Regions from separate parts of the Streptomyces sp. NPDC102283 genome, predicted to be linked through region 4. Evidence: riboswitches for the same ligand, from Rfam matches in the RefSeq annotation. Region 4 holds a riboswitch; each other region holds the start of a gene.
What was found. Region 4 has a riboswitch for cobalamin ahead of metE (5-methyltetrahydropteroyltriglutamate--homocysteine S-methyltransferase). Riboswitches for the same ligand answer to the same signal wherever they lie in the genome.

Region 1: it holds a riboswitch for cobalamin, as region 4 does, so the genes downstream of both, ACIRJT_RS35545 (cobalamin biosynthesis protein) here and metE (5-methyltetrahydropteroyltriglutamate--homocysteine S-methyltransferase) in region 4, are expected to answer to the same signal.
Region 2: it holds a riboswitch for cobalamin, as region 4 does, so the genes downstream of both, ACIRJT_RS32525 (ribonucleoside-diphosphate reductase subunit alpha) here and metE (5-methyltetrahydropteroyltriglutamate--homocysteine S-methyltransferase) in region 4, are expected to answer to the same signal.
Region 3: it holds a riboswitch for cobalamin, as region 4 does, so the genes downstream of both, ACIRJT_RS31415 (FecCD family ABC transporter permease) here and metE (5-methyltetrahydropteroyltriglutamate--homocysteine S-methyltransferase) in region 4, are expected to answer to the same signal.

What each region holds. Positions count from the first base shown of each region.
Region 1 is NZ_JBIWLQ010000027.1:23,422-30,674, reverse strand. It holds gene ACIRJT_RS35555 (putative cobaltochelatase) at 1-411, opposite strand, end outside; gene ACIRJT_RS35550 (cobyric acid synthase) at 408-2,156, opposite strand; gene ACIRJT_RS35545 (cobalamin biosynthesis protein) at 2,197-3,168, opposite strand; cobalamin riboswitch at 3,306-3,439, opposite strand; gene ACIRJT_RS35540 (hypothetical protein) at 3,589-3,819, opposite strand; gene ACIRJT_RS35535 (anion permease) at 3,832-5,091, opposite strand; gene ACIRJT_RS35530 (class II aldolase/adducin family protein) at 5,369-6,028, shown strand; gene ACIRJT_RS35525 (alpha/beta hydrolase) at 6,171-7,253, shown strand, end outside.
Region 2 is NZ_JBIWLQ010000022.1:77,401-84,653, reverse strand. It holds gene ACIRJT_RS32550 (LuxR C-terminal-related transcriptional regulator) at 1-906, shown strand, start outside; gene ACIRJT_RS32545 (carbon starvation CstA family protein) at 1,163-3,388, shown strand; gene ACIRJT_RS32540 (YbdD/YjiX family protein) at 3,385-3,588, shown strand; gene ACIRJT_RS32535 (hypothetical protein) at 3,724-4,401, shown strand; gene ACIRJT_RS32530 (GNAT family N-acetyltransferase) at 4,420-4,929, shown strand; cobalamin riboswitch at 4,982-5,118, shown strand; gene ACIRJT_RS32525 (ribonucleoside-diphosphate reductase subunit alpha) at 5,252-7,253, shown strand, end outside.
Region 3 is NZ_JBIWLQ010000020.1:73,282-80,534, forward strand. It holds gene ACIRJT_RS31405 (ABC transporter substrate-binding protein) at 1-741, opposite strand, end outside; gene ACIRJT_RS31410 (ABC transporter ATP-binding protein) at 758-1,540, opposite strand; gene ACIRJT_RS31415 (FecCD family ABC transporter permease) at 1,540-2,649, opposite strand; cobalamin riboswitch at 2,750-2,876, opposite strand; gene ACIRJT_RS31420 (endonuclease/exonuclease/phosphatase family protein) at 2,982-4,106, opposite strand; gene ACIRJT_RS31425 (M15 family metallopeptidase) at 4,130-4,741, opposite strand; gene ACIRJT_RS31430 (response regulator transcription factor) at 4,906-5,604, shown strand; gene ACIRJT_RS31435 (sensor histidine kinase) at 5,597-6,721, shown strand; gene ACIRJT_RS31440 (antibiotic biosynthesis monooxygenase family protein) at 6,718-7,047, shown strand; gene ACIRJT_RS31445 (AAA family ATPase) at 7,138-7,253, opposite strand, start outside.
Region 4 is NZ_JBIWLQ010000021.1:3,285-10,537, reverse strand. It holds gene ACIRJT_RS31890 (FAD-dependent monooxygenase) at 1-813, opposite strand, end outside; gene ACIRJT_RS31885 (oxygenase MpaB family protein) at 895-1,770, opposite strand; gene ACIRJT_RS31880 (biotin/lipoate A/B protein ligase family protein) at 1,815-2,879, opposite strand; gene cobF (precorrin-6A synthase (deacetylating)) at 2,989-3,777, shown strand; gene ACIRJT_RS31870 (hypothetical protein) at 3,866-4,063, opposite strand; cobalamin riboswitch at 4,440-4,585, shown strand; gene metE (5-methyltetrahydropteroyltriglutamate--homocysteine S-methyltransferase) at 4,770-7,094, shown strand.

The DNA.
Region 1 (7,253 bases), on a different contig from region 4:
GTCGACGTACAGGATCCCGCGGTGCGCGTCGGCCAGCAGCCCCGGCTCGAAGGCCTTCACGCCCTCCGACAGCGCGCGCTCGATGTCCAGCGCCCCCACGAGCCGGTCCTCGGACGCGCCGACGGGCAGCTCCACGGTCCGCGCGGCCCGCGACACACCGGCGGCCTCCGCGTGCGGCCCGTCGGGACACGCCGGATCGGGCGAGACGGGATCGCAGGAGAACCGGCACCCCTGCACGACGGAGACCTCCGGCATGAGGGCGGCGAGCGCCCGCACGGCGGTGGACTTGGCGGTCCCCTTCTCACCCCGCACGAGCACCCCGCCGACAGCCGGACTGACCGCGTTCAGCAACAGCCCGAGGCGCAGGTCGTCCTGCCCGACGATCGCGGTGAAGGGATACGGCGTACTCACTTGGCCTCCTGGTCGACATGAACAACAGCTGCTTCCCCAAGCCCCTGGGGCCTTGCGTCAGCGGACCGGGCAACATCAAGCCCGTGGGGCGGTGCCTCGGCGAACCCGGCAACAACACGCCCCTGGCCCCTTGAACCGGCGGACCCGGCAAACTCAACCCCCTCCGGCGATCGAGGAGCGGGGTCCGGGGCAGCGCCCCGGCTCTCCGGAGTACCCGCACCCGCGTCGGCCCCCGGCAGGGCAGGCGCCCCCGGCGGCACGAACGGCAACCCCGCGGGCGCACCCCCCTCGATCAACCGCCACAACGCGTCCGTGTCCGCGTGCTCCTCCACCAGATCCCCGAGCCGGTCCAGCTGCTCCTCCCGCAACACCCCGAAACTCGTGTCCGGCGCCGGCACGAACCGCCGCCCGGCGGCCCGGGCCACCTCCACCAGGAACCGCCGCCGGAACGCGTCGCTCTCCAGCGACCCGTGCCAGTGCGTCCCCCACACCGCCCCCACCCGGCACCCGTCGAGGAACGGCTCCCCGCCCCGCACATCGGCCACCCCGTGGTGGATCTCGTACCCCTCCACCGGCTCGCCCAGCGCCGAACCGACCGGCCGCGCCAGCGTCTTGTCCCGGTCGAAGCGGATGCGCACCGGCAGCAGGCCGAGCCCGTCCACGACCCCCGCCCGCGACTCCACCTCGTCCTCGATCCGCTCACCGAGCACCTGGAACCCGCCGCAGATCCCCAGCACCGGCCGGCCCTCCGCGGCCCGCCGCGCCAGCGCGTCCGCGAGGCCCCGCTCGCGCAGCCAGGCCAACGCCTTCACCGTGCCGCGCGTGCCCGGCACGATCACCAGGTCCGCGTCGGCCAGCTCCTCCGCCCGGTCCACGAACCGCACGACGACGCCCGGTTCGGCGGCCAGCGCGTCCACGTCCGTGAAGTTCGACATCAGCGGTACCGCGCAGACCGCCACCCGCAGCACGTCCTCGCCGTGCGGGGGAGCCACGACCGACTCCCGCACCGCACCCCGCAGGGACACCCGCAGACCGTCCTCCTCGTCGATGCCGAGCCCGTGGGCGTACGGCAGCACCCCGTACGTCCGCCGCCCGGTCAGCTCGAACAGCATGTCCAGGCCCGGCTCCAGCAGCGAGACGTCGCCCCGGAACTTGTTCACCAGATAGCCCGCGACGAGCGCCTGGTCCTCCGCGCCCAGCAGTGCCGTCGTCCCGAAGAAGGAAGCGAAGACCCCGCCCCGGTCGATGTCCCCGACCACCAGGACCGGGAACCTCGCGGCCCGCGCGATCCCCATGTTCACGATGTCCGTGCGCCGCAGATTGATCTCGGCCGGGGACCCGGCTCCTTCGCAGATGACCGCGTCGTACGTGGCCCGCAGCTGCTCCAGGCAGTCCGTCACCGTCCCGAGCAGCGCCTCCTGACGGCCCCCGTGGTACCCCCGGGCACTCATCTCGCCGACCGGTTTCCCCATCAGGACCACCTGGCTGGACCGGTCGCTGCCGGGCTTCAGCAGCACCGGGTTCATCAGAGCCGTCGGCTCCACCCGGGCGGCCTGCGCCTGCATCGCCTGGGCCCGCCCGATCTCCGCGCCCTGGCGGGTCACGAAGGAGTTCAGGGACATGTTCTGGGCCTTGAAGGGCGCGACCTTCACGCCCCGGCGCACCAGCCACCGGCAGATGCCCGCCGTGACGACGCTCTTGCCCGCGTCCGATGTGGTCCCCGCGACCAGCAGTCCGCCGCTCATGTCCGCTCCCGTTCCCGTACCGCGTTCCCTGCCGGACCGTTCATGACCGTCCCCGTCCCCGCCTCTGCCCCGCGGCCATCCGCCCGGCGACCAGCCGGCCCACCACGCACACGCCGAGGGCCAGCGTGCTCACCCGGCGCGACAGCCGTACCGCGCGTTCGATGTCCGCGCCCCGCACGTCCCGTCCGGACTCCCCGTTCAGCACCGGCCGGTGCTCGACGCGCCCCGCGTACGCCAGGGTCCCGCCCAGCCGTACGCCGAGCGCCCCCGCGAACGCGGCCTCCACCGGCCCCGCGTTCGGGCTCGGGTGGCGCCCCGCGTCCGTCCTCCAGGCGCGCACGGCCTCCCGGGGCCGCCCGCCCGCCGCCACGGCCAGCGCGGCCGTCAGGCGGGCGCCGGGCCACCCGGCGAGGTCGTCCAGGCGGGCCGAGGCCCAGCCGTAGCGGCGGTAGCGGGGCGACTTGTGGCCGACCATCGCGTCGAGCGTGTTCACGGCCCGGAAGCCGACGAGCCCCGGAACCCCGCCGATCGCCCCCCACACCAGTGCGCCGACGACGGCGTCCGAGGTGTTCTCGGCGACCGACTCGACGACCGCGCGGGCGATCCCGGGACCGTCCAGCGCGTGCGGATCGCGCCCGCACAGATGCGGCAGCCGCTCCCGCGCCACCTCCAGGTCCCCGGCGGCCAGGGCGCCGCCGATGGCGCGCGCCTCCCGCCCCAGCGACGTCCCCCCGACCACGGACCAGGCGGTGGCGGCGGTCAGCGCGACGGCGAGCGCGGGGCGTCCCCGGACGGCGCGCGCGCTCAGCGCGGCGGCCCCCACGGCGCCTCCGGCGCACACGAGGGTGTGCAGGGCGCCCGCGGCCCGGTCGTCACGCCACAGACGGGTCTCGGCCCGCGCCGCGGCGCGGCCGAATCCGGCGACGGGGTGACCCCGACGGGGGTCGCCGAGCAGGGCGTCGGCGATCATCCCGGCCGTGGCGCCGTACGCGAAGACGCGGTCGGCACGCACGGCTCAGCCGGTCGCGGGGAGGGATGTTCCGGCGCGAGGGCCTGTCGTGGGGGGCACGGGAAGCGGCGCACGGCGGCCGGGCATGGCGTATGTCCTCACTCAGGGTCCGCGCCCTGGTTCGACGTGACCGGCGACGAGAGTCTCCTGGCTTCCGGATCCGCAGTTCCCCCGGCCTTCCAGTCCGCGTGTCGCGGGCCGTGACGTTCCGGTGTGGGGGAGTGCTCCCCGGTGACAGTGGCGGGACCGCGCCGGATTCGCACCGGCTTCCTCTGCTGTCGCCGTAAATGGCTCCGGCAGTCCACCACGCCCCGCGAACAGCCGTCAACTCGCTGTTGACCTGCGAGGCTCCACTGTGCGCAGACGCACATCGGGCCGGACACAGGAGGGTGTGTCCGGCCCGAAGGAGTGCGAGGTGCGGGGTCAGGCGACGATCAGGTAGATCCCGTACGAGACCGCCGCGACGCACAGCGCGAAGCAGGCGTACGCGCCGGTGCGCGCCAGCGCCACCGACCCGCCGGAAGCGCTGCTTCCGGCCGTGGCGGACTGCTTGGAGAGGGCGACGATGCCCAGGGTGAAGAGGCCGACCAGCGCGACGGTGACCACCAGGCTGACACCGAAGACGGAGGCGAGAGCTGCCCAGTCGATTTTCATGCGGATCTGTCCTTACACCTTGGCCGGCGGCCGGGCCGGGTCGTCGGGCGCCGAGGCGGGGGCCGGGATGGTGGATGCGAGGTCGGAGGCCGGGCCGCCGATGGGCGGCGGCTGGACCGCCGCCATGGCGGTGGTGACGACGCCCTGGGGCTCGTCGTCGTCCGTGTCGTTGACGTTGGTGTGGTCGACCGGCTGGCGGCGCGAGGCCACCCAGATGGCGAACGAACCGCCCACCAGGATGACCGCCGTGACGGCGATGCCCCAGGGGCCCTGCTTGGTCAGGAACTCGGCGCCCGCACCGATCAGACCGGCCGCCGGGAGCGTCAGCCCCCAGGCGACGAACATCCGGGTGGCGGTGGACCAGCGGACCACGCCCCCCTTGCGGCCGAGGCCCGCGCCCATGACGGCACCGGAGCAGGACTGGGTGGTGGAGAGCGAGAAGCCGAGGTGCGAGGAGGCCAGGATGACCGTCGCCGCGCTGGTCTGGGCGGCGAAGCCCTGCGGCGGCTGGAGGTCGGTCAGGCCCTTGCCCATCGTGCGGATGATGCGCCAGCCGCCGAGGTAGGTGCCGAGCGCGATGGCCACACCGGCGGAGACGATGACCCACATGGGCGGGTTGGAGCCGGGGGCCAGGACACCGCTGGTGACCAGCGCCAGGGTGATGATGCCCATCGTCTTCTGGGCGTCGTTGGTGCCGTGGGCGAGCGAGACGAGACCGGCGGAGGCGATCTGTCCGGCCCGGTAGCCCTTGGCGGTCGACTTGAGCTGACCCTCGTCGGTGACGTTCCGGTTGATCCGGTACGTCAGCCGCGTGGCCAGCATCGCGGCGATACCGGCGACCAGGGGGGCCGCGATCGCGGGCAGCAGCACCTTGGTGACGACGGTGCCGCCGTTGATCGAGGACCAGCCGGCCGACATGACGGCGGCGCCGATCAGTCCGCCGAACAGGGCGTGGGAGGAGCTGGAGGGCAGGCCGACCAGCCAGGTAAGGAGATTCCACAGGATGGCGCCGACGAGCGCCGCGAAGATGACCTCGGTTCTGATGCCGTCTTCGTTGACGATCCCGCCGGAGATCGTCTTGGCGACCTCCACCGACAGGAACGCGCCGATCAGGTTGAGAACGGCGGACATCGCCACCGCTGTCTTGGGCTTCAGGGCGCCGGTCGAGATGGTGGTCGCCATCGCGTTGGCGGTGTCGTGGAAACCGTTCGTGAAATCGAACACGAGAGCTGTCACGACCACAATCGCAAGCAGCAGCGTGATGTGTTCCATTTACCCAGGCAATCGTTCGACGTCAGTGGCACGTGGACCGTAGGCAACCTGGATGAACGGAAGATGAACTGAGCAGGGCGCTGCGGTGACCCCAAACGGAGTGGGTCGCCTCCGCTTGTGCGCGGGAGGGGCTGCGCGGTGTCTGTGAGGCGGGGCGTGGGCTGTCCTTTGCCTCCGGTTGGCGAACATTTTGAACGGCTGTTCGGCACTCGGAAGAGACCTCCGTCACCTCGCAGGTGACGTTCCGGTTGCGCCACTTGACCCCTACGCTCGCCCCATGAGCGAGCAACACCCGGAATCCGTCGGCCGGACCTGGCGGGACGTCGTCGCCACCGCCCGCCGCAGCGCGGCGGACGGCCTGGTCGTCGGCACCTCGGGCAACGTGTCGGCCCGCGTCGGCGACCTGGTCCTGGTCACGCCCAGCGGGGTGCCCTACGACCGGCTCGGACCCCACGACGCGGTCGGAGTCGATCTGGAAGGCCGCCAGGTCCTCGGCGACCTCGGGCCGACCAGCGAACTTCCCCTGCACCTGGCGGTCTACCGCTCCACCGACGCCGCCGCCGTGGTCCACACCCACGCCGTCCACGCCACCGCCGTCTCCACCCTCGTCACCGAGGTGCCGCTCGTCCACTACGCGGCCGCCATCCTCGGCGGACCCGTCCGCACCGCCGCCTACGCCCGCTACGGCACCCCGGAACTGGCCGAAGCCATGCTCGGGGCCCTGGAGGGCCGTACCGGCTGCCTGCTCGCCAACCACGGCACCGTCGCCTACGGCGACACCCTCGACCAGGCCTACGAGCGCACCGCCCAACTGGAGTGGCTCTGCCGCCTCTGGCTCACCGCGAGTTCCGTGCCCGGCCGCACGCCGGCCCTGCTCGACGCGGCCCAACTGGACGAGGTGACGGAAGCGCTCAAGGGATACGGCCAGCCCGGCTGACCCGCGCTTCCCGCCGAGCCTTCGCGCCGGAGCTCCCGCGAGGGCGGCCTCGCGAACCGCCGGAGCCCCGGTCCCGGGCCGCGTCCGCCCCGGACGGCCCCGTCCACTGGCAGCCCGCCCCCGGCCCCACGACACTGGAGCGGTGCGCCCGGTAACCGCGACGGCAACGGCCGTCACCACGATCCTCGGCGTCGGTGCGACAGCGGTCGCGGCCGGCCGGTACGCCAGCGACGTCGCCCTCAAAGCGGCGCCCGGACGTCCCCTTCCCGCCGACCGCAGACTCACCGTGCATGCCACGGCCGCCGGACAGGTCACCCTGACCCGGTCCTTCTCGGCGCTCAGGCCCGGCACCTACGGTCTGTCCGGACCCGACGTCCACGCGGTCGTCGGGCCCGTCGTCGAAGGGGCCTCCCAGGCCGCCGACACCGTCGTCCGCAGGCTGGAGAACGTCGGCCGGGGGCTCCTCGAACCGGGCGCGAAAGTGCGGCTCACCCCCGCGCTGTACGACGGTGACCCGAGCGGCGACCTCGGCCTGGACCACCAGGAGGTCGAGATCCCCGGCGAGCTGGGAACCCTGCCCGCCTGGTACGTCCCCGGCGCCCGCGACACCTGGGTCATCACCGTGCACGGCCTCGGCACCACCCGGGCCCACCCCATGAACCTGATGGGTTTCCTGCGCGAACAGCGCTTCCCGGTGCTCGACCTCGCCTACCGGGGCGACCCCGGAGCCCCCCGCCCCGCGGACGGCCTCGGCCACTTCGGCGCCTCCGAATGGCGCGATCTCGACGCCGCCCTCCGCTGGGCCCTGCGCCACGGGGCCCGCAACGTGATCGTCCACGGCTGGTCCACCGGCGCCACCATGGCCCTGTACGCCGCGGTCGAGTCCCCGCTCCGCGACCGGATCAGCGGCCTCGTCCTCGACTCCCCGGTGCTGGACTGGCCGGTCACCCTGCGCGCCCTGGCCGCGGCCCGCGGCGTCCCGGCCGCGCTGCTGCCGCTCGCCGTCCGCGCCGCCCAGGGCAGGACCGGGATGAACAGCGCTCCGGTGCTGGAGACCTCGGCCCCGGCCTCACTGCGCGCCCCGACCCTGATCCTGCACGGCCCGGACGACACGATCGCCCCCTGGGACGCCTCCCGCGAGCTCGCCGCCCGCCGTCCGGACCTGGTCAGCCTCCACGCCGTACCGCGGGCTCCGCATGCGTCGATGTGGAACGCCGGTCCGGCC
Region 2 (7,253 bases), on a different contig from region 4:
GTGGCGCGGCTCGGGCGGAGCGAGGACGATGTGCGCCGGGCTCTGGACCAACTGGCCGAGCTGTGCCTGCTGGACGACGGCCCTCGCGGTACGGAACAGGGCCCGCCGGTCTTCCGCGCGCTGGACCCGGCCGCCAGCCTGCCGTTCCTCCTGTCCCGCCGGGAGGCCGAACTGGCCAGGCAGCAGCGGGGGCTGGAGGTCGCGCGGGACGCGATGTCGGCCCTGACGACGGACCGGGGGCAGCGGGCCGGCGGGGGCTTCGACGTCATCAAGCGGCTGGTGGGGCTCGACGCGGTGCGCGAGCGGCTGACCGAACTGGCCGAGCTGGCCAGGACGGAGTGCCTCTCGCTGCTGCCGGGTGGCGCGCAGTCCCCGGACACGCTGGAGGCCAGCGGGCCGCTGGACCGGCGGGCGCTGGAACGCGGGGTGCGGCTCCGCAGCATCTATCAGGACAGCTTCCGCAACGATCCGTCGACCCTGCGCTATGTGAACCGGCTGGGCCTGCTCGGCGCGGAGAGCCGTACGCTGCCCAGCCTGCCGCTGGTCATGGTCGTGGTCGACGGGGAGGTCGCCCTGGTGCCACTGGACCCCGACGACGGCCGGGCGGGCGCGCTGGAGTTGCGGAGCAAGGGGGCCGTCGCGGTGGCCCGTCTCCTGTTCGAGCAGTTGTGGGCCGCCGCCACTCCGCTCGGCTCGGCTCCCCGGCGCGACGGCAACGGGCTGACCCCGCAGGAGGACGAGTTGCTGTCCCTGCTGGCGAAGGGGCACACGGACGCGACCGTCGCCCGCCGGCTGGGGGTGTCGCTGCGCACGGTGCGCCGGATGAACGCGGAACTGACGGCCCGGATGCAGGCCCGCAGCAGGTTCCAGGCGGGAGCGGAGGCGGCGCGCCGGGGCTGGGTCTGACCGGCGCGGGACCGTCCCGTAACCACTGATCCGACCGGACGCGGGACCGCCGCCCGCCCGGTCGGCCCGACCGGGCGTCGGCCCTTCCCACGCCGGTCACGACCGGGGTGAACCGAATCGGCGCCGCATTCGTGCCCCGTTGCGATACATCACCGTTGCCGGACCGCAATGCGGACAGGGGGTGACGCTGGGCGGACGTGTCCCCTAGATTTCCTGCCCATTGCACCGGTGATCAGCGAGGGGACGGAGTCACCACATGGCGGAAACGCCCACACCAGCACCATCGGCACCGCAGGCGCCGGGGAGACGGGGCATCTCGCCCAGGTCCATCGTGATCTGGAGCCTCGTCGCCCTGGTCGGCGCCATCGGCTGGGCCACCCTCGCGCTCTCGCGCGGTGAGGAGGTGTCCGCCGCCTGGATGCTGGCAGCGGCCCTCGGCTCGTACGCCATCGCGTACCGCTTCTACTCCCGGTTCATCGCGAACAGGGTCCTGAAGGCCGACAAGAACCGCGCGACCCCCGCCGAACGGCTGGACAACGGTGTCGACTTCCATCCCACCGACCGCCGGGTCCTGTTCGGCCACCACTTCGCCGCCATCGCCGGGGCGGGCCCCCTGGTCGGCCCGGTGCTCGCCGCGCAGATGGGGTATCTGCCCGGCACGATCTGGCTCGTCGTCGGCGTCATCTTCGCCGGCGCCGTCCAGGACATGGTGACGCTCTTCTTCTCCACCCGCCGCAACGGCCGTTCGCTCGGTCAGATGGCGCGCGACGAGATCGGCCCGGTCGGCGGGATCGCCGCTCTGGTCGCGGTCTTCATCATCATGATCATCCTGCTCGCGGTCCTCGCGCTGGTCATCGTGAACGCGCTCGCCCATTCGCCGTGGGGCGTCTTCTCCATCGGCATGACGATCCCGATCGCCCTCTTCATGGGCGTCTATCTGCGCACCCTGCGGCCGGGCAAGGTCAGCGAGGTCTCCTTCATCGGCGTCGCGCTGCTGCTCCTCGCGATCGTCTCGGGCGGCTGGGTCGCCGAGTCGTCGTGGGCGGACTTCTTCACGCTGGAGCCGGCCACGCTGGTGATCTGGATGATCGTGTACGGGTTCTTCGCCTCGGTGCTCCCGGTGTGGCTGCTGCTGGCCCCGCGCGACTACCTCTCCACCTTCATGAAGGTCGGCACGATCGGGCTGCTGGCCCTGGGCGTGGTCGTCGCCCTGCCGACGCTGAAGATGCCCGCGGTCACCGACTTCGCCTCCAGCGGCTCGGGCCCGGTCTTCGCCGGCTCGATGTTCCCGTTCGTCTTCATCACCATCGCCTGCGGCGCGCTCTCCGGCTTCCACTCCCTGGTCTCCTCCGGCACCACGCCGAAGATGGTCCAGAAGGAGACGCAGATCCGGATGATCGGCTACGGCGCCATGCTGGTCGAGTCGTTCGTGGCGATCATGGCGATGATCGCCGCCTGCATCATCGACCCCGGGCTCTACTTCGCCATCAACGCACCCGTCGGCGTGATCGGCGACAGTGTCCAGTCCGCCTCCCAGGCCGTGGCCAACTTCGGCTTCACCATCACGCCGGACGCGCTGGCCCAGGCCGCCAAGGACGTCGAGGAGGCGAGCCTGCTCTCCCGGACCGGTGGCGCGCCCACGTTCGCGCTCGGCATGGCGGAGATCTTCTCCGCGGTGGTCGGCGGGACCGCGATGAAGGCGTTCTGGTACCACTTCGCCATCATGTTCGAGGCGCTCTTCATCCTCACCACGGTGGACGCCGGCACCCGCGTCGGGCGCTTCATGCTCCAGGACATGCTGGGCAACGTCTACAAGCCGTTCCGCGAGGTCAGCTGGAAGCCGGGCGTCTGGTTCGCCAGCGCCGTCGTGGTCGGCGGCTGGGGCTACTTCCTCTGGGTCGGCGTGCACGACCCGCTGGGCGGCATCAACCAGCTGTTCCCGCTCTTCGGCATCGCCAACCAGCTGCTGGCGGCCGTCGCGCTGGCCGTCTGCACCACCCTGCTCGTCAAGTCCGGCCGCCTGAAGTGGGCGTGGGTCACCGCGGTCCCGCTCGCCTGGGACGTGGCGGTCACCCTCACCGCGAGCTGGCAGAAGATCTTCTCCGACGACGTCAAGGTCGGCTTCTTCGCCCAGCGCGACAAGTACCAGGCGGGCATCGACGCGGGCGAGGTGCTGGCCCCCGCGAAGAGCATGGACGACATGCGGACCGTCGTCACCAACTCCACCGTCGACGGGGTACTGAGCGCGCTCTTCGCGCTCCTCATCATCGTGGTGCTCGTGGACGCCGGGCGGGTCTGTTACAAGGCCATCCGCGACCCGGAGAGCGTCAAGCTCCACGAGACGCCGTACGTCGAGTCCAAGCTCGTCGCCCCGGCCTCACTCTTCGCGACCAAGGAGGAGAAGGCCGAACTGGTCGCCGCCGGCGTCGGCCCCGAGGGCGGCATCCGCAAGGAGGAGGCGGAGACGGGGAGCCGGACATGACGGTCGCGGAGGTACGCCGCGTGGCCGGACGAATCCGCTGGTACGTCCGTGAGCTGACCGGCGAGTCCACGTACGACCGCTATGTGGCGCACGCGAGGACCCACGATCCGGACACCCCGGTGATGACCCGTCGCGCCTTCGAACGCAGCCGCATGGACGCCCGCGAGGCGGATCCCCGCGAGGGCTTCCGCTGCTGCTGAGCACCACCACCCGGCGATCGGGGCCGCCGCACCCCTTCCAGAGGCGCGGCGGCCCCTTTTCACGCCCTCGCACGAGCCCGGGCGCCGCTCGTTTTCCCGGTGCGCGAAGCCCTCACCGTACGAAAGGATGTGCCCATGACTTCGTATGCCCGGCCGCCCCGGCTCCGTCCCGTACTCACGGCCCTGGCGCTGACGCTGGCCCTGGCGGCGGCGACGGGCTGCGGCACCGAGGTGGCGCCCGACGCGGAGGCGGCGCAGGGCGGATCGGCGGAGCCGGCGCCCGACCGGGCGGAGCTGGAGGCGCGGGCGCTGGCCGTGCAGACCGTCGCGGAGCACGTGTGGGTGACCCAGGTCCCGGGGTACGCCCTGGCTCGCCAGTCGGTCGGGGTGGTCGGCGACGACGGGTTCGGCAGCGTCTACACCACGCCTGACGGCGGGCAGCTCCACCTGCGGGTGGAGCGCCGGGCGCACGCCGGGGCCGACTGCACGAAGGACCCCGCGCCCGCCGGCGGACAGGAGCCCCTGGTGACCTGTGAGCGGGACGGCGAACAGTGGTACCGGGCCACGGAGTCGGGCCACGCGTACGCCTGGGAACAGGGCGGGCTGGTGGTCACCGTGAGCGGGGCGCCCGAAGAGGTGGACCGGGCGACGCTGCGGTCGGCGGCGCGGGCCGCCCACCGCGCCGACGACCACGAGCTGGACCAGGTGCTGCCGCCGGCCGACGACGCCCCCGGGCAGCCGCCGGTCGAGCGCGGTGATCTGCCGCCGGTGGGCGACGGCGCCCCGAACAACGACGTGGGAGCGAGTGGCTGACATGGGAGCGAGTGGCTGATGGATCTGACGATCAGGGCGGCGGAGCCCGACGAGTACGCCGTCCTCGGCGAGATCATCGCCGAGGCGTATCTCGGCGACGATCTGCTGGACGGCCCGCGGGACCCGTATCTGCTCAAGCTGCGGGCGGTGGAGCAACGGGCGGCCGAGGCCGAGGTCCTCGTCGCGCTCGACGCGCACGGGGCGGTGCTCGGCGGTGTGACCTATGCCGCACCCGGCACGTCGTGGCGCGACATCGCGGGCCCGGACGAGGCCGAGTTCCGGATGCTCGCGGTGGCCCGCGAGGGGCGTGGACGGGGCGTGGGAGAGGCTCTCGTGCGGGCGTGCGTCGAGCGCGCCCGGTCCACCGAGGGCGTGCGGGCGCTGGCCCTGTCGACGCAGCCGGCCATGCTCGGAGCCCATAGGATCTACCGTCGGCTCGGCTTCGCGCGGACCCCCGAACGGGACTGGGAACCGGTGCCGGGGCTGCGGCTCCTGACCTTCCGGCTGGAGCTGGGAGCGCCCTCCTGAGGGGTGTGTTGAATCGTCGCGACACAACATGTGGGGGCCGCTTCATCCGGCGGCCCCCACATGTATGCTCGACCTCGCTGTCGCCGCAGGGGAATCCGGTGCGAATCCGGAACTGTCCCGCAACGGTGTGATCGGTGTGCTTTTGCACACCCGCAAGTCCGAAGACCTGTCGACAGCGCGTCCGGCTCGACCGAACCGGACGCCAGACGTCCGGGCCTCGCGGATAGGCCGGTGGACGCCGTCGCTGTGCTGCCCTGCCCCGGGTTTCGCGCTGCCCGGCTCCCCGCCTTCCGCCGGCCCCTGCCGAGCGAGGGAAAGCCCCGTGACCATCGCGCCCGCCGATCCGGTTTCAGCCACCGAATCCGCTGCCTCCACCACGTCCGGAACAGGCACGAACGACGGACCCGGGACCGCTTTGCTGCGGACCCTGACCGACCTCACCGTCGATCTTCCCGACACCGACCCCGGACGGGTCGCCGCCGCCGCGCTGCGCGGACGCAACGCCCGCTCCGACGAGGCCGAACTGCGCTCGCTGGCCACCGAGGCCGCCGCGGGGCTCATCTCCGAGGACCCGGCGTACTCCCGGCTGGCCGCCCGGCTGCTGACCCGCACGATCGCCGACGAGGCCGCGGGCCAGGGCGCGACGTCCTTCTCCGCCTCGGTCGCCGTGGGCCATCGCGAGGGCCTGATCGCGGACCGCACCGCCGCCTTCGTCGCGCTCCACGCGGCCTCCCTCGACCGGCTCGTCGAGCAGGCCCTGGCGGACGGCGCCGACGACCGCTTCGGCTACTTCGGTCTGCGCACGCTGCACAGCCGCTACCTGCTGCGCCACCCGATCACCCGGCAGGTCATCGAGACCCCGCAGCACTTCATGCTGCGCGTGGCCGCGGGCCTCGCCGAGGACGAGTCGGTGCGGGCGCTGGACGAGGTCGCCTCGCTGTACGGGCTGATGAGCCGGCTGGACTACCTCCCCTCCTCCCCCACGCTCTTCAACTCCGGCACCCGGCACCCGCAGATGTCCTCCTGCTATCTGCTGGACTCCCCGAAGGACGAGCTGGACTCGATCTACGACCGCTACCACCAGGTGGCGCGGCTCTCCAAGCACGCGGGCGGCATCGGTCTGTCGTACTCCCGCATCCGCGCCCGGGGTTCGCTGATCCGGGGCACCAACGGGCACTCGAACGGCATCGTGCCGTTCCTGAAGACGCTGGACGCCTCCGTGGCGGCGGTGAACCAGGGCGGCCGGCGCAAGGGCGCGGCGGCGGTCTACCTGGAGACCTGGCACGCGGACATCGAGGAGTTCCTGGAGCTCCGCGACAACACGGGCGAGGACCAGCGGCGTACGCACAACCTCAACCTGGCCCACTGGATCCCGGACGAGTTCATGCGCCGGGTCGACGCGGACACGCAGTGGTCGCTGTTCTCCCCCGCCGACGTGCCCGAGCTGGTCGACCTGTGGGGCGACGCGTTCGACGCGGCCTACCGGGCGGCCGAGGCCAAGGGGCTGGCCCGCAGGACGATTCCGGCGCGTGAGCTGTACGGCCGGATGATGCGGACCCTGGCGCAGACCGGCCAGGGCTGGATGACGTTCAAGGACGCCTCCAACCGGACCGCGAACCAGACCGCCGAGCCGGGCCGGGTCGTGCACTCCTCCAACCTGTGCACGGAGATCCTCGAAGTCACGGACGACGGCGAGACGGCCGTCTGCAACCTGGGTTCGGTCAACCTGGGCGCGTTCGTGGCGGACGGCTCGATCGACTGGGACCGGCTGGACGCCACGGTGCGGACCGCCGTGACCTTCCTGGACCGGGTCGTCGACATCAACTTCTACCCGACCGAGCAGGCCGGGCGCTCCAACTCCCGCTGGCGGCCGGTCGGCCTGGGCGCGATGGGCCTCCAGGACGTCTTCTTCCAGCTGCGCCTGCCGTTCGACTCGCCGCAGGCCCGCGCGCTCTCCACCAAGATCTCCGAGCGCATCATGCTGGCCGCGTACGAGGCGTCCTGCGACCTCGCGGAGCGGTCGGGACCGCTGCCCGCCTGGTCCGAGACCCGGGCCGCGCGCGGTGTGCTGCACCCCGACCACTACGACACCGAGCTGAACTGGCCGGAGCGCTGGGACGCCCTGCGCGCCCGGGTCGCGAAGACCGGCATGCGCAACTCGCTGCTGCTGGCCATCGCGCCGACCGCCACGATCGCCTCGATCGCGGGGGTGTACGAGTGCATCGAGCCGCAGGTCTCCAACCTGTTCAAGCGCGAGACGCTCAGCGGCGAGTTCCTCCAGGTCAACGCCTATCTGGTGGACGAGCTGAAGAAGCTCGGCGTGT
Region 3 (7,253 bases), on a different contig from region 4:
GGCCTTGGTGATGATGTCGTGCGGCCCGGCGTACGCGCCCGAGGTCAGCGGCTTGTCCTTCCCGTCGTCGTACAGGAAGACGCGGAGGCGGTCACCGCCCTTGGCCGCCTTCGCCCGTGCGTCGGCGACCTCCTCGCGGAACGACGTGATGAGGGTGTCCGCCCGGTCCTCGACGTCGAAGATCTTTCCGAGGTTCCGCAGGTCGGTGTAGAGCGCTTCGAGCGGGGGCATGACCCCGCGGGCCTTGCCCTGGCCGTTGCGGCACGACTCGCTGAGCAGATACGAGTCGATGCCCACGCGCTCCAGTTCGGCGGGGGTGAAGCCCTCCCCCTCGTTGAATCCGTAGTTCCAGCCGGCGAAGACCAGGTCGGCACGCGCGTCGAGGACCAGTTCCTTGTTGATCCGCTCCTTGGAGAGCCACTTGGTCTTCTTGTAGCCGTCCTTCCAGGGGACGGACGTCATGTCGCCCTTGTCGTCGGGCATCACGTACCCGGCCATGTGGTCCTCCAGCCCGAGGGCGAACATGATCTCGGTGATGCCGGTGTCGTTGGTGACGACGCGCTGCGGGGCTTTGTCGTACGTCTTCTTCTCCCCGCAGTTCTCGACGGTCACCGGGTAGTGGCGGTCGGCCTCGGACGTGCGGTCCTTCCCGTCGGCCCGTGAGGTGACGTCCGCTCCGCAGCCGGTGAGGGCCAGGGCGGCCGCGAGCACGAGAGCTGCGGGGCGCAGGAGGTTGGGCATGGTGGTCGAGGCTCCTTCAGGAGGTGGGGCGGGCGGCGGGAAGGTCGAAGAGCAGTTGGAGCGCGCCGGTCTCCGGATGTGCGACGCGGTGCGCCCGTACGCCGAAGACGTCGGCCAGCAGTTCGGTGGTCAGGACCTCGTGCGGGGCCCCGGAGGCGACGATCCGGCCGCGGTCGATGACGTGGACCACGTCGCAGTGCAGGGCTGCCAGATTCAGGTCGTGCAGGGCGGTGAGCACGGTCAGGCCGCTGCCGCGGACCAGGGCGAGGACCTCCAACTGGTGGGCGATGTCCAGGTGGTTGGTGGGTTCGTCGAACACCAGGACCCGGGGCTGCTGGGCGAGGGCGCGCGCGATCAGGACGCGCTGCCGCTCGCCGCCGGAGAGGCTGAGGAAGCCGCGTTCGGCCAGGTGTCCCGCGCCGACCCCTGCCAGCGCCTCGTCGCAGAGGCGGCGGTCCTCGTCGGATGCCCGGGCCACCGGCCCCTGGTGCGGCAGCCGCCCCATGGCGACGATCTCGGCGACGGTGAAGTCGAATTCGGCGACCGCGTCCTGCGGAAGGGCGGCCAGCCGCCGGGCGCCTTCCCGGGCGCTCAGGGTGTGGAGGTCGTCACCACCGATCCTGACGGCGCCCGCCGATGGGCGCAGGGCCCGGTAGACGCAGCGCAACAGGGTCGACTTCCCGCTGCCGTTGGGACCGACCAGGCCGACGAGCTGCCCGTCGGCCGCGCCCAGGGTGACCTGGTCCACCAGCCGCGCACCGGCGATCTCGACGGTGAGCGCGTCGATGTCGATCCGCATCAGATGCCTCCGAAGGAGTAGGCGCGCCGGCGCATGAGGAGGAGGAAGCAGGGAACGCCGATGACCGCGGTGAGGACGCCCACCGGCAGCTCGGCCGGCGCCAGCACCACGCGCGAGAGGATGTCCACCCAGATCAGCAGGACGGCTCCCGCCAGGGGTGCGACGGCCAGGAGTCGGCGGTGGTCCGCGCCGACCAGCATCCGTGCGGCGTGCGGGACCATCAGGCCGACGAAGCCGATCGCCCCGCTCACCGCGACCACCGCCCCGGTCACGGCCGCGGAGACGAGGAAGAGCTCCTTGCGCAGCCTCCCGGGATCGACCCCGAGGGCGGCGGCGGTCTCGTCCCCCATGGCGAGGGCGTTCAGGCGCCGTGCCGACCAGCCGAGGTGCGCGAGGCCGGCGAGCACCGCTCCGGCGGCGATCGGCACGGCGGCCCAGTTGGCCCCGCTCAGGCTGCCGAGCAGCCACATCATCGCGGAGCGGGCCGCTTCCCCGCGCTCGGCCGCGAACACCATGAACGTGGTGACGGCGGAGAACCCGTAGTACATCGCGGTCCCCGTCAGGACGAGCCGGAGCGGGGTCAGTCCGCGTTCGGTGCGGGCGACCGCGTACACGAGCAGCATGGCGAGGAGCGCGGAGAGGAACGCCGCCGTGGACAGGGCCCAGATGCCCAGCGCTCCCAAGGCCCCGAAGATGAGTACGGCGTTGGCGCCGACCGCCGCGCCCGAGGAGATGCCGAGCACGAACGGGTCGGCCAGCGCGTTGCGCACCATGGCCTGGACGGCTACGCCGATGGCGGACAGGCCGGCCCCGACGACGGCGGCCAGCACGGCTCGTGGCAGGCGCAGTTCCCAGACGATGGTGTAGCCGGGGACCTCGTCGGGGCCGATGGCTCCGCCGGTCAGCCCTGCCCACAGGTAGCGCGTCACCTCCGCCCAGGAGAGCCCCGACGCCCCGAGTGCCGCTCCGCAGACGAGTGAGAGGGGCAGGGCCGCACACAGGCCGGCCAGGAGAAGCGGCAGGGGCACGCGCCGGGGTGGCGCCGGTCCGGTGCCGGGGTGCGCGGGGCGCGACGGCTTGGGGGGTATGCGGTCGAGAGACGTGGCCACAGGCAGGTCGCTTTCGCCTTGGGCCGTGCGTCGCGCGATGAGGAGCGGCCCCGGGCGGCGGCCGCCCCGCGCAGCGCCCATTCGCAGTCCACGGCGAATCGTCAGGAGCCTTGTCCGCCGCGGGTGATCGGGCTCACGGAACCCGGGGGCTCCGTCTACCGTTGCGGGTCAGCGCCGGATTTCGACCGGACTTCCCCCGTGGCGGAACGCAGCCTAGCGCGTGCGTTCATCCCGTCCCGGCGGCGGGTGAACCGCAGCAGGACGTGGAAGGTCCGATCGCCCGCCCCGAGAACGTACGAGAATTGCGGGCGCGCCCAAAACCTTCCGCGGTCTCACCAGCTGAGGCGGGCCGCCACCGGCAGGTGGTCACTGCCGGTCGCGGGCAGTACCCACGAGCTCTCCGGCTCCACGCCCCGGACCAGGATCTGGTCGATCCGCACCACCGGGAACGTGGCGGGCCAGCTGAAGCCGAACCCGTCGCCTGACGCCTCCTGCGCCGATCGCATCCGCGAGGTGATGCCCGCGTACGCGCGGTCGTCCAGGGTGCCGTTCAGATCGCCGAGCAGCACCACCCGATCGTTCTGCTCGGCGGCGAGGGCCTGGCCGAGCGACCGCGCGCCGGCGTCCCGTTGGCCCGACGAGAGGCCCGCCCTGGGATTCACCCGTACGGATCCGAGGTGCGCCACGTACACCGCCAGGGGCCCGTGGTCCGTGGCCACCGTGGTGCGCAGCCCACGGTTGTACTCCAGCTTGACGTCGGCGGGCTTCGCGTCCCCCAGCGGCCCCGCGTCCATCTCGACGTCGACCGGCCGGGTGTCCGACAGCGGCAGTCTGCTCCACACGCCGACCGTGCCCAGCACCGTGTGGTGCGGGTACGTGGTCGCCAGCTCCCTCTCGTACGTCCTGCGGGCCCCCGGGTCCAGCTCTTCGAGTGCCAGCACGTCCGCACCGGAGGCGACCAGGGCGCGGGCGGTTCCCGCCGCGTCGGGGTTGTCGGCGCCGACGTTGTGGCTGACCACGGTGAGGTCGCCGCCCGGGTGGGACTTGTCGCTGAGCAGGCCGCCGAAGAGGTTCAGCCACACGACGGCCGGCAGCAGCAGCGCGACGGCCGCGAGGACGGAGCGGCGCAGCAGCGCCCCGCCCAGCAGCAGCGGGACGAGCAGGCCGGACCACGGGAGGAAGGTCTCCACCAGGCTGCCGAGGTTCCCGATCCGGTTCGGGATGCTCGCGTGCAACAGCATGAGCAGGCCCAGCAGCAGCGACGCCGCCGCGAGCACCCGGCCGCGCTTCCAGGTGCCTGCCCTCGCGCCGGTGTGCCGGGGGCCGGTTTCCCCGGGGTCCGCGTCCCGGAGATCGGTGTCGCCCTGCCGGGGACCGGCCGTGTTCACGTCGCTCTGTGCCGTCCCGGCCGTATACCCGTGGCCCTGTGCGGTCCCGGCCGTGTCCACCCGCGTCATCGTCCGTCCTCGCTCGCTGCCGGTCACTGTCGCATCCTCGGGTCCTGGGCGGGGTCGGCATACATACGCGGGCAACCCCGGTCGATCGCTTCCGCGCGCAGTTCGTAGTGCCAGGGTTCGTTCCGGTAGGTCTGGCACAGCCCGTATCCCGCGCCGTGCTCGGACAGCCACTCCGTCGCGTCGGCCGGTCCGATGTCGACCGCGTCCCCCGACACGTGCGGTGACGTCTTCGCGGTGGCCACCCATCGGGCGGCCTCGGCCTCGGACCCGTACCGCGCGATCGCCTTGCGGAGCAGCCGATTCTGGTACTCCGGTGATCGCCAGCCGCTGTTGACGGCGAACTCGACGCCGCCCCGCGCCGCCTGACGTGCCGCCCGGCGGAGGGCCGTGAGCAGATCCGGGTCGAGGTTGGCTACGGCCGGGATCCCGTCGTCGAGCACCGTCACGCCCTCGGGGACGGCCCCGTCGGCCTCTCCCAGAGCTCCACCGAGCTCACGGTGGAGCGGAGGGTGCAGGGGTGCCGGCGCCGAGGAGGGAGCGGCGGACGGGAAGTGCCGTGAGGCGGAGGGCGAGGGCGACGGGGCAGGTGAGGGGTTCAGCAGGGCGTGGCCGAGGGCCGTCGCGATCGCTGCCACGACGGACACCGCACCGACGACGAGGGGCCCGCGCGTCCGGCGGGGTGTGGTTCGCGCTGACGGAGGTGGTCGAGTCATACCGCCAGTCAAGGCGGCGCGGTGTTGCCGACCCGTATGCGGTTTTCGATACGCCGACGATAGGTGCCGACTCGTAGCATCGAACCATGCGCGTGCTGATCGTCGAGGACGAGCCCTATCTGGCGGAGGCCGTCCGCGACGGCCTGCGTCTCGAAGCGATCGCGGCGGACATCGCGGGCGACGGGGACACCGCTCTGGAGCTGCTGCGCGTCAACACCTACGACATCGCCGTCCTGGACCGCGACATCCCCGGGCCGTCCGGCGACGAGATCGCCGAACACATCGTCGCCTCCGGCAGTGGCCTGCCGATCCTCATGCTCACAGCGGCCGACCGCCTCGACGACAAGGCATCCGGGTTCGGGCTCGGCGCCGACGACTACCTCACGAAGCCCTTCGACCTCCGGGAGCTCGTGCTCAGGCTCAGAGCGCTCGACCGCAGACGCGCCCACAGCAGGCCCCCCGTGCGGGAGATCGCGGGTCTGCGGCTGGACACGTTCCGCAGGGAGGTCTACCGGGACGGCCGCTACGTCGCTCTGACCAGAAAGCAGTTCGCGGTGCTCGATGTCCTCGTGGCCGCCGACGGCGGTGTCGTCAGCGCCGAAGAGCTCCTGGAACGCGCGTGGGACGAGAACGCCGACCCGTTCACCAACGCCGTACGCATCACCGTCTCGGCCCTGCGCAAGCGCCTCGGCGAACCGTGGATCATCGCCACCGTGCCGGGCGTCGGCTACCGCATCGGCCCAGCGTCCGGCACCGGTCCCGGCGACGGAGTGGACCGTGGCTAGGCGGCCCGGGCTGAGCGTCCGCCTCAAGCTCACCCTCAGCTACGCCGGATTCCTCATGGTCGCCGGCATCCTGCTGCTCACGGCGGTGTGGGTGTTCCTCCTGGAGTACGTTCCCGACGACTGGGACAAGCGGATGCTCCACGAGAACCCCAACCGCCAGCTCCTCGCGTACACGTTCGCCCCGGCCGCGGCCACCGTGCTGGCGGTCCTCCTCGTCTTCGGTCTCCTGGGGGGATGGGTCCTCGCCGGCCGTATGCTCGCCCCGCTGACCCGGATCACCGAAGCCACCCGCGAGGCCACGCACGGGTCGCTCTCCCACCGGATCCGGCTGCCGGGCCGCAGGGACGAGTTCCGGGAGCTCGCCGACTCGTTCGACACGATGCTCGCCCGGCTCGAAGCGCACGTCGCCGAGCAGGAGAGGTTCGCGGCCAACGCCTCCCACGAACTGCGTACCCCGCTGGCGATCTCGAAGGCGCTTCTGGAGGTGGCCCGCACCGATCCGGACCGCGACACCGACGAGATCATCGACCGCCTGTACGCCGTCAACGGCCGGGCGATCGACCTCACCGAGGCGCTGCTCGTACTCAGCCGCGCCGACCGGCGTTCCTTCTCCCGAGAACGCGTCGACCTGTCACTGCTTGCGGAAGAGGCCACCGAGACCCTCCTTCCCCTCGCGGAGGAACAGGGCGTCACCGTCGAGACAGACGCCGGGACCGCCCTCGCGATCGGGTCGCCGGCGCTCCTGCTTCAGCTGACCACGAACCTCGTGCACAACGCGATCGTCCACAATCTGCCCGAACGGGGCAGCGTCCGGGTGACCACCGGCGTCCGCCGGGAGACCGCGGTACTCACGGTCGAGAACACAGGTGCGCAGGTCACCCCCCAGCTGGCCTCGACGCTCACCGAACCGTTCCGGCGCGGCGCCGACCGGTTGCACGCACACCACGCGGGCGTCGGTCTCGGCCTGGCCATCGTCAAGACCATCACCCGCGCGCACGACGGAACGCTCACACTGGCCCCGCGCGCGGAGGGCGGGATCCGCATCACGGTGGAACTTCCCGCGACGGCCCCGCCCGCCGACGGCGCCCGGGCGTCGTACGGCAGGATGGAGCCATGAGCGTAGTCAAGATCAATGTGCTGACCGTCCCCCAGGAACAACGCGAGACGCTGGAGAAGCGCTTCGCTTCCCGAGCCCAAGCCGTGGAGGGTTCCGACGGATTCGAGTGGTTCGAGCTGCTCCGGCCCGTCGAGGGCACGGACGACTACCTCGTCTACACGCGCTGGCGTGACGAGGCCTCCTTCCAGGCGTGGATGGAGGGGCCGATGAAGGCGGCCCACCAGGGCGGCGGCGCCGGGAGCGGTGAGCGCCCCAAGCCGGCGGCCAGCGGGTCCACGGTGTGGTCCTTCGAGGTCGTGCAGCAGGCGGGCCCGACCGGCGCGTAGCCGAGCGGGCGCAGCTGTGTGACCTGCCCGGTCCGGCACACGGCCGGCCGGGCAGGTCGCTGCCGCCGGGCCGTGGGCCGGCCTCGCGTGTCAGCGGTCGACAGGCGGCAGGCAGGCCAGGCCGGTGTCGCGCATGATGCGGCCCACGGTCACGGCCAGGATGCTGTCGGGACCGATCACGGTCTCTACACCGTCGGGCAGCACAT
Region 4 (7,253 bases):
GATGTCGGCGAGGGCGGGCGCGGTGCCGCCCTCCAGGCCGTGGGCCACCCCGTCGCCGCCCGCCGCCCCGGACGCCTCCGCCTGCCGTGCGGCGGACAGCTCGGGCGGCACGAGCATCGACATCCGGTAGCGGCCCGTCCCCGGCAACGGGATGCAGACCAGGAGATCGTCGACCGCACCGTCCGCGCCCCGGTGCATCGAGCGCACCCCGTACCCGGGCGGCAGGCCCCAGTCCACCTCCACGTCGGCGAGCATGTACTCCTCCGGGAACGCGCCGCCCCCGAAGGACAGCCCGAGCCCCTTGCGGACCAGGCTGTGCGCCCCGTCGCACCCCACGAGGAACCGGGACCGGACCTCCTCCTCAGCACCGGACGACGTGGTCAGCCGGCTCGTCACCCCGTCGGCGTCCTGGGCGAACGCCACCAGTTCGGTGGCACGCTCGATCGGGGTGCCGAAACGCCCCAGGAACTCCTCCAGGACGCGCTCGGTCTCGTACTGCGGCAGCGCCGCGAAGCCGTACGGCACGTCCGGCGGCAGGACCAGCTCCATCCGCTCCTCAGCCACCCCGTTCACGTACGTCAGCTGTCCGCGCATCGGGACGGCGGCATCCAGCACGTCCCGCACCAGGCCCATCCGGTCGAAGAGCTCCAGGGTGCGCGGCTGGACGCCCACCGCCTTCGCGAACGGCAGCCGTGCCGGGAGCCGGTCCACGATCCGGCAGGAGACCCCCGATCGCCGCAATTCGGCGGCGAGCGTCAGTCCGACCGGGCCGGCGCCCGCCACGAGTACGTCGGTCGATGTGCTGCGTGCCACCGGGGCCTCCCGCCGTGCGCCCCCCTTAATACGGTTTTCTCCATCGTCCTGCCATCGGCGGTCTCCGGCACCCGGGGACCCTCACGCCTCCGCGGGCGCGGGCGGGGAGGCCATCGCCCACCGGATCGTCCCTGTCAGGGCCCTTCCGGCGGGCCGTACGCAGATCCTCTCGACCCCCGCCATTCGCGGCAGCCGCAGCTGCTCCAGGGCCCACGGCGGCAGGGCGGCCACGGCGTTGGCGGCGAGCACGGCGTACGGGGGACGGGCCGGCCAGGGCAGCGGTGGACGCAGAAGAATGAAGCGGGCCGCGTCCAGCGCCTCCTGGGTCGCGCGCAGCTCGGGGCGGTAGGCGGCGATGCGTGTCGCCAGCTCCGCCCGGTCGCGCGGCGGGTCCAGGACGCCGAGGGCCCGGGCCACGGTCGCCATGTCGTCGATGTACCCGTCGCACCCGGCGCCGTCCAACGGACGTGCCCCGTACCGCTGGTGGGCGCGCAGGAAGCTGTCCACCTCGGCGATGTGCACCCAGCACAACAGGTGCGGGTCGGCCGCGTGGTACGGCTCACCGGAGGACGAGATTCCACGCACCCCCTCGTGCACGGACCGTACGCGGTCGACCGCCTCCTGGGCGTGCTCCGCCGTACCGAACGTGGTCACCGCCAGGAACGTGCTGGTCCGCTGGAGCCGCCCCCACGGATCGCCCCGGAACCCCGAGTGGCCCGCGACGGCGGCCATGGCGAGGGGGTGCAGCGACTGGAGGAGCAGGGCCCGCAGCCCGCCGATGAACATGGACGCGTCGCCGTGCACACGGCGCACCGGTCGGTCGTGGCCGAACCAGCGGGGGCCAGGGGTGCCGTGGATCCGGGCCCGGTTCTCCGGCCCGGAGGGGCCCGCGACCCGGGAGAACAGGCTCCGGCCGAGCCGTTCCCTCATCCCGGAGCCTGGCGCCGCCCTGTCCATGGGTCCCAGTATGCCGGGTGGAGGACTCAGAGGTCGGGGCTTCGCTACGGCACCCTGGCCGTCCACTCCGGCGTACCGAACTTCGTCCGTACGAGTTCCTCGGCGCGCGCCAGTTCGTCGTCCGTCACGCTTCCCGCGGTGAGACCGTGGCGCCTACGGAACGACTCGATCATGCGTTCGATGACGGTCTGGCGGGGAAGGCCCGTCTGCCGGCGCAGCGGGTCGACGCGCTTCTTCGCGGAGCGGGTGCCCTTGTCGGACATCTTCTCCTTCCCGATGCGCAGCACCTCCAGCATCTTGTCGGCGTCGATGTCGTACGCCATGGTCACGTGGTGCAGCACGGCGCCCGGCCCGCCGTCCGGCCCGACCATCCGCTTCTGCGCCGCCCCGGCGATCTTGCCGACCTCGGTGGCGATGTCGTTGAGCGGTTGGTACCAGGCCTTGATGCCCATGTCGGCGAGGGCTCCGAGGACCCAGTCGTCCAGATAGGCGTAGCTGTCGGCGAACGAAAGCCCGGAGACCAGGGACTGCGGGACGGCCAGCGAGTAGGTGATGGTGGAGCTCGGCTCGGCGAACATCGCGCCACCGCCGGAGATCCGGCGCACGACGTCCACGCCGTGACGCTCGACGCCCGCCGGGTCCACCTCGTTGCGCAGCGACTGGAAGCTGCCGATGATCACGGCGGGGGAGTCCCACTCCCAGACCCGCAGCGTCGGCGGCCGGAGCCCCGCCGCGACCTCGGCGGTGATCACCTCGTCCAGCGCCATGTGCAGGGCGGGCGACTGCGGGGCCTCGTGGATCAGCTGCCAGTCGTAGTCGCTCCACTCCGTGGCCTGGGCGAGCGCCCGGCGCACGGTGACGGCGACTCCCTCCGCGCTGAGCCCGAGCATCACCGTGGAGTCGGGCAGCGCCGCCTCGATCCGGGCCGCGAGCCCGGCCGTGTCGGTGTTGGCCGGGGCGCCCTCCAGCGCCGCGTCGATCGCGAGGATCGCCTCGTCGGGTTCGAGGAAGAAGTCCCCGGCGACGCGGACGTTCCGCAACGCCCCGCCCTCCACGTCCAGGTCCACCACGACCAGCTTGCCGCCGGGAACCTTGTACTCACCGTGCACAGCCATGCCTCCGCCCTCCGGTCCCGGCCCGCTGTGAGCCGGACACCAACGTCCATAACGCATGCGCGCGACCGGTTCATCCCGCCGCACCCTGGCATGATCGGCCGACATGAACGACGCACCGCGCCACATCCTCGTCATCGGCATGGGAGCCGGCGACCCCGACCACCTGACCCTCGCCGCGGTGAAGGCCATGCGCCGGGCCGACGTCTTCTTCGTGCTGGGCAAGGGCAAGGAGAAGGACGCGCTGACCCGGCTGCGGCGGGACATCCTCGACGAACACCTGACCGGCCCCTACCGCGTCGTCGAGGCCGAGGACCCGTGGCGGGACCGCACCCAGCAGGACGCCGGGCGCTACACCTCGGCGGTGCGCGACTGGCGCCACCGCCGCGCCGACATCTGCGAACGCCTGATCGCCGAGGAGCTCGCGCCGGGGCAGTGCGGAGCCTTCCTGGTGTGGGGCGACCCGTCCCTGTACGACAGCACCCTCGCGATCCTCGACGACATCCGAAGCCGCGGAACGGTGGAATTCGGCCATGAGGTGATCCCCGGCATCAGCAGCGTCTCCGCCCTCGCCGCCCGGCACCGCGTCACCCTGAACCGGGTCGGCCGCCCCGTCCACATCACCCCCGGACGACGCCTCGCCCAGGGATTCCCCGAGGACTGCGACCTCGTCGTGATGCTCGACGGCCACGAGAGCTTCACGCATCTGACGGGCAAGGGGTGGTGGATCCACTGGGGGGCCTACATCGGGACCCCGGACGAGATCCTGGTCTCCGGCCCGCTCGACGAGGTGGCGGGCCGGGTCAGCCGACTGCGCGCGGAGGCCCGCGAACGGCACGGCTGGATCATGGACACCTACCTGCTGAGCCGGCCGCCCGGCGCCGACGGCGACTGACGGCCGATGGCTGACGGGTCCACGTCGAGGCGCGGGCAGCGGGGGCCTCCGCACCTCGTCGTCGGACCGGCCGAGGTGTCAGGAGGCGTCAGCGCCGGGTCTCGTGCGCCCTGATCACGCCGAGCCCGTGCCCCAGGCTCGGGCATTCGGCGGTGAGGTCGTCGCCCCGCACCAGGTAGTTGTGCACCCGGCCGTCCGCCGGTCGTTCGATCGCGCGATACAGCGTGCCGTTCACGGTGATCGTCCAGTCGTCGCCGTCCTGGGCCCACCCGACTGTCTTCTTCATCTGGCGTTTTCCGTTTCCTCGGTCGGCCTCGCCGCGGGTCGGCGGCCGTGTAGTGGGAAGAAGAACGGCTTGTGACGCTTGGTGGTTCCGCAGTCCCTACGCCATTCGGTTACATCTGTGTCACTGTCACGTCCAGTGGACGCGACCGACCTGACTGGCGGTCAGCACGACGCCGACGAACAGCCGAACGAGCGGAGAACGCGCGTAGCTCGACGCTGTGGCCCGCCGCGACGGAGTCCGACCCGGAGCCGGGGACGTACGCCGGACCGTGTCCCACGTCACCGTCCGAAGTACGAGCAACGGTGTGCGCGGGCCGGGCGTCCCCTTAGGCTGGCCGGTGCAGCTGGTTCGCCCTGTCCGCCAGGCGGGGTGTCGCAAGAGGGAACCCGGTGGGAATCCGGGACTGCCCCGCAGCGGTGAGTGGGAACGACCGCCGTCATACGCACTGGGCCCGGCCGGGTCTGGGAAGCGACGGCCAGTAGGTGTCTGCCCCGGCAGACGCGCCCGCGAGTCCGAAGACCTGCCCGTTGCCCGCACGCGACCGTTCGCGTGCGGAGATCTCGGTGACCTCGTGGGCGGGTCGGCGTAACCATCAGGCGGACGGACACGGATCCCGTGTCCCGGTCTCCGCCCGATGCGTCATCCCTTCGCGTCCGCGTCCCGTCCCGGGGTCTGTCCCGCAGACACGCTCGCGAAGGAGAGTCACGTGACAGCGAAGACCGCAGCCGCGGCAGCACGGGCCATCGTGTACGGCTACCCCCGGCAGGGCCAGAACCGTGAACTGAAGAAGGCCGTCGAGGGCTACTGGAAGAACCGCGTCGGCGCCGACGCCCTCCGGGAGACCGCCGCCGAGCTGCGCCGCGAGACCTGGCAGCAGCTCGCCGGGGCCGGCGTCCACGAGGTGCCGACCGGTGATTTCTCGTACTACGACCATGTCCTGGACACCAGCGTCATGGTCGGTGCCATCCCCGGGCGGCACCGCGAAGCGGTCGACGCCGACGCCCTCGACGGCTACTTCGCCATGGCCCGCGGCACGCAGGATGTCGCCCCGCTGGAGATGACGAAGTGGTTCGACACCAACTACCACTATCTGGTACCCGAGTTGGGGCCGGACACCGAGTTCACCGCTGAATCGGCCAAGCAGGTCGCGGAGTTCCAGGAGGCGCTGGCCCTCGGCCTGACCCCCCGGCCGGTGCTCGTCGGCCCCGTCACCTACCTCCTGCTCGCCAAGCCGGCCCCCGGCGTGGCCCCGGACTTCGAGCCGCTGACCCTGCTGGACCGGCTGCTCCCCGTGTACGCCGAGGTCCTCGCCGACCTGCGCGCGGCGGGCGCCGGGTGGGTGCAACTCGACGAACCCGCACTCGTCCAGGACCGCACCCCGGCCGAGCTGAACGCCGCCGCCCGCGCCTACCGCGAGCTCGGCGGACTCGCCGACCGGCCCCAACTGCTGGTCGCCTCCTACTTCGGCCGGCTCGGCGAAGCGCTGGCGGTCCTGGCCAAAGCCCCCGTCGACGGGCTCGCCCTCGACTTCACCGAGTCCGGCGCGGGGAACCTCGACGACCTCGCGGCGGCCGGCGGACTGCCCGGCAAGCGCCTGGTCGCCGGTGTCGTGAACGGCCGCAACATCTGGATCAACGACTACGAGAAGTCACTCGCCACCCTCGGCACCCTCCTCGGCCTCGCCGACCGGGTCGACGTCTCCGCCTCCTGCTCCCTGCTGCACGTCCCGCTGGACGCGGACGCCGAGCACGACATCGACCCGCGGATCGCCCGCTGGCTCGCCTTCGCCAAGCAGAAGACCGAGGAGATCGTCGTCCTGGCCCGCGGCCTGGGCGCGGGAACGGACACCATCGCGGCCGAACTCGCCGCCAACCGGGCCGACCTGGCTTCCCGCACCGACGCCGCGCTCACCCGCGACCCGGCCGTCCGCGCCCGCACGGCGGCCGTCACCGACGCGGACGGCCGCCGCTCCCAGCCGTACCCGGAACGCGCCGCCGCCCAGCGCGCCCACCTCGGGCTGCCGCCGCTGCCGACGACCACCATCGGCTCGTTCCCGCAGACCACCGAACTGCGCACCGCGCGCGCCGACCTGCGTGCGGGGCGGATCGACGAGGCCGGGTACGAGGAGCGCATCAAGGACGAGATCCGCGAGGTCCTCTCCTTCCAGGAGAAGGCCGGGCTCGACGTCCTGGTGCACGGTGAGCCCGAACGCAACGACATGGTCCAGTACTTCGCCGAGCGGCTCACCGGCTACCTCGCCACCCAGCACGGCTGGGTGCAGTCCTACGGCACCCGGTACGTCAGGCCGCCCGTCCTCGCGGGCGACATCTCGCGCCCCGAGCCGATGACGGTGCGCTGGACCACGTACGCGCAGTCGTTGACCGCACGCCCCGTCAAGGGCATGCTCACCGGTCCGGTCACCATGCTCGCCTGGTCCTTCGTCCGCGACGACCAGCCGCTCGGCGACACCGCGCGCCAGGTGGCCCTCGCCCTGCGGGACGAGGTGAACGACCTGGAAGCGGGCGGCACTTCGGTCATCCAGGTCGACGAGCCCGCACTGCGCGAGACACTGCCGCTGCGGGCGGCCGAGCACGCCGCGTACCTGGAGTGGGCGACGGAGTCCTTCCGGCTCGCCACCTCCGGGGTGCGGCCGGGCACCCAGATCCACACCCACATGTGCTACGCGGAGTTCGGCGACATCGTCCAGGCCATCGACGACCTCGACGCCGACGTCATCAGTCTGGAGGCGGCCCGCTCCCACATGCAGGTCGCCGGTGAACTGGCCGCCCACGGCTACCCCCGCGAGGCGGGCCCGGGCGTCTACGACATCCACTCCCCGCGCATCCCCAGCACCGAGGAGGCGGCGGCCCTGCTGCGCAGGGGACTTGAGGCCATCCCGGCGACACGCCTGTGGGTGAACCCGGACTGCGGCCTGAAGACCCGCGGCTGGCCCGAGACCCGGGCCTCCCTGGAGAATCTGGTCGCCGCCGCGCGGGAGGTCCGCGCGGAGCTGCCCACCGAAGCGGTGTGATCCGGTCCCGGTGCGGGGGCGGCCTCGACCGGCCCCGCACCGGGCCCTGTCCGCGCCGCCGGACCGGTGCCGGCTTGGGCCGTCGGCTCCGTCCCGACTACGCTCGGGGGAACGGCAGTTCGGGCGCCGGTGGATCGTCCCGTACGGCGGGAGCGCATT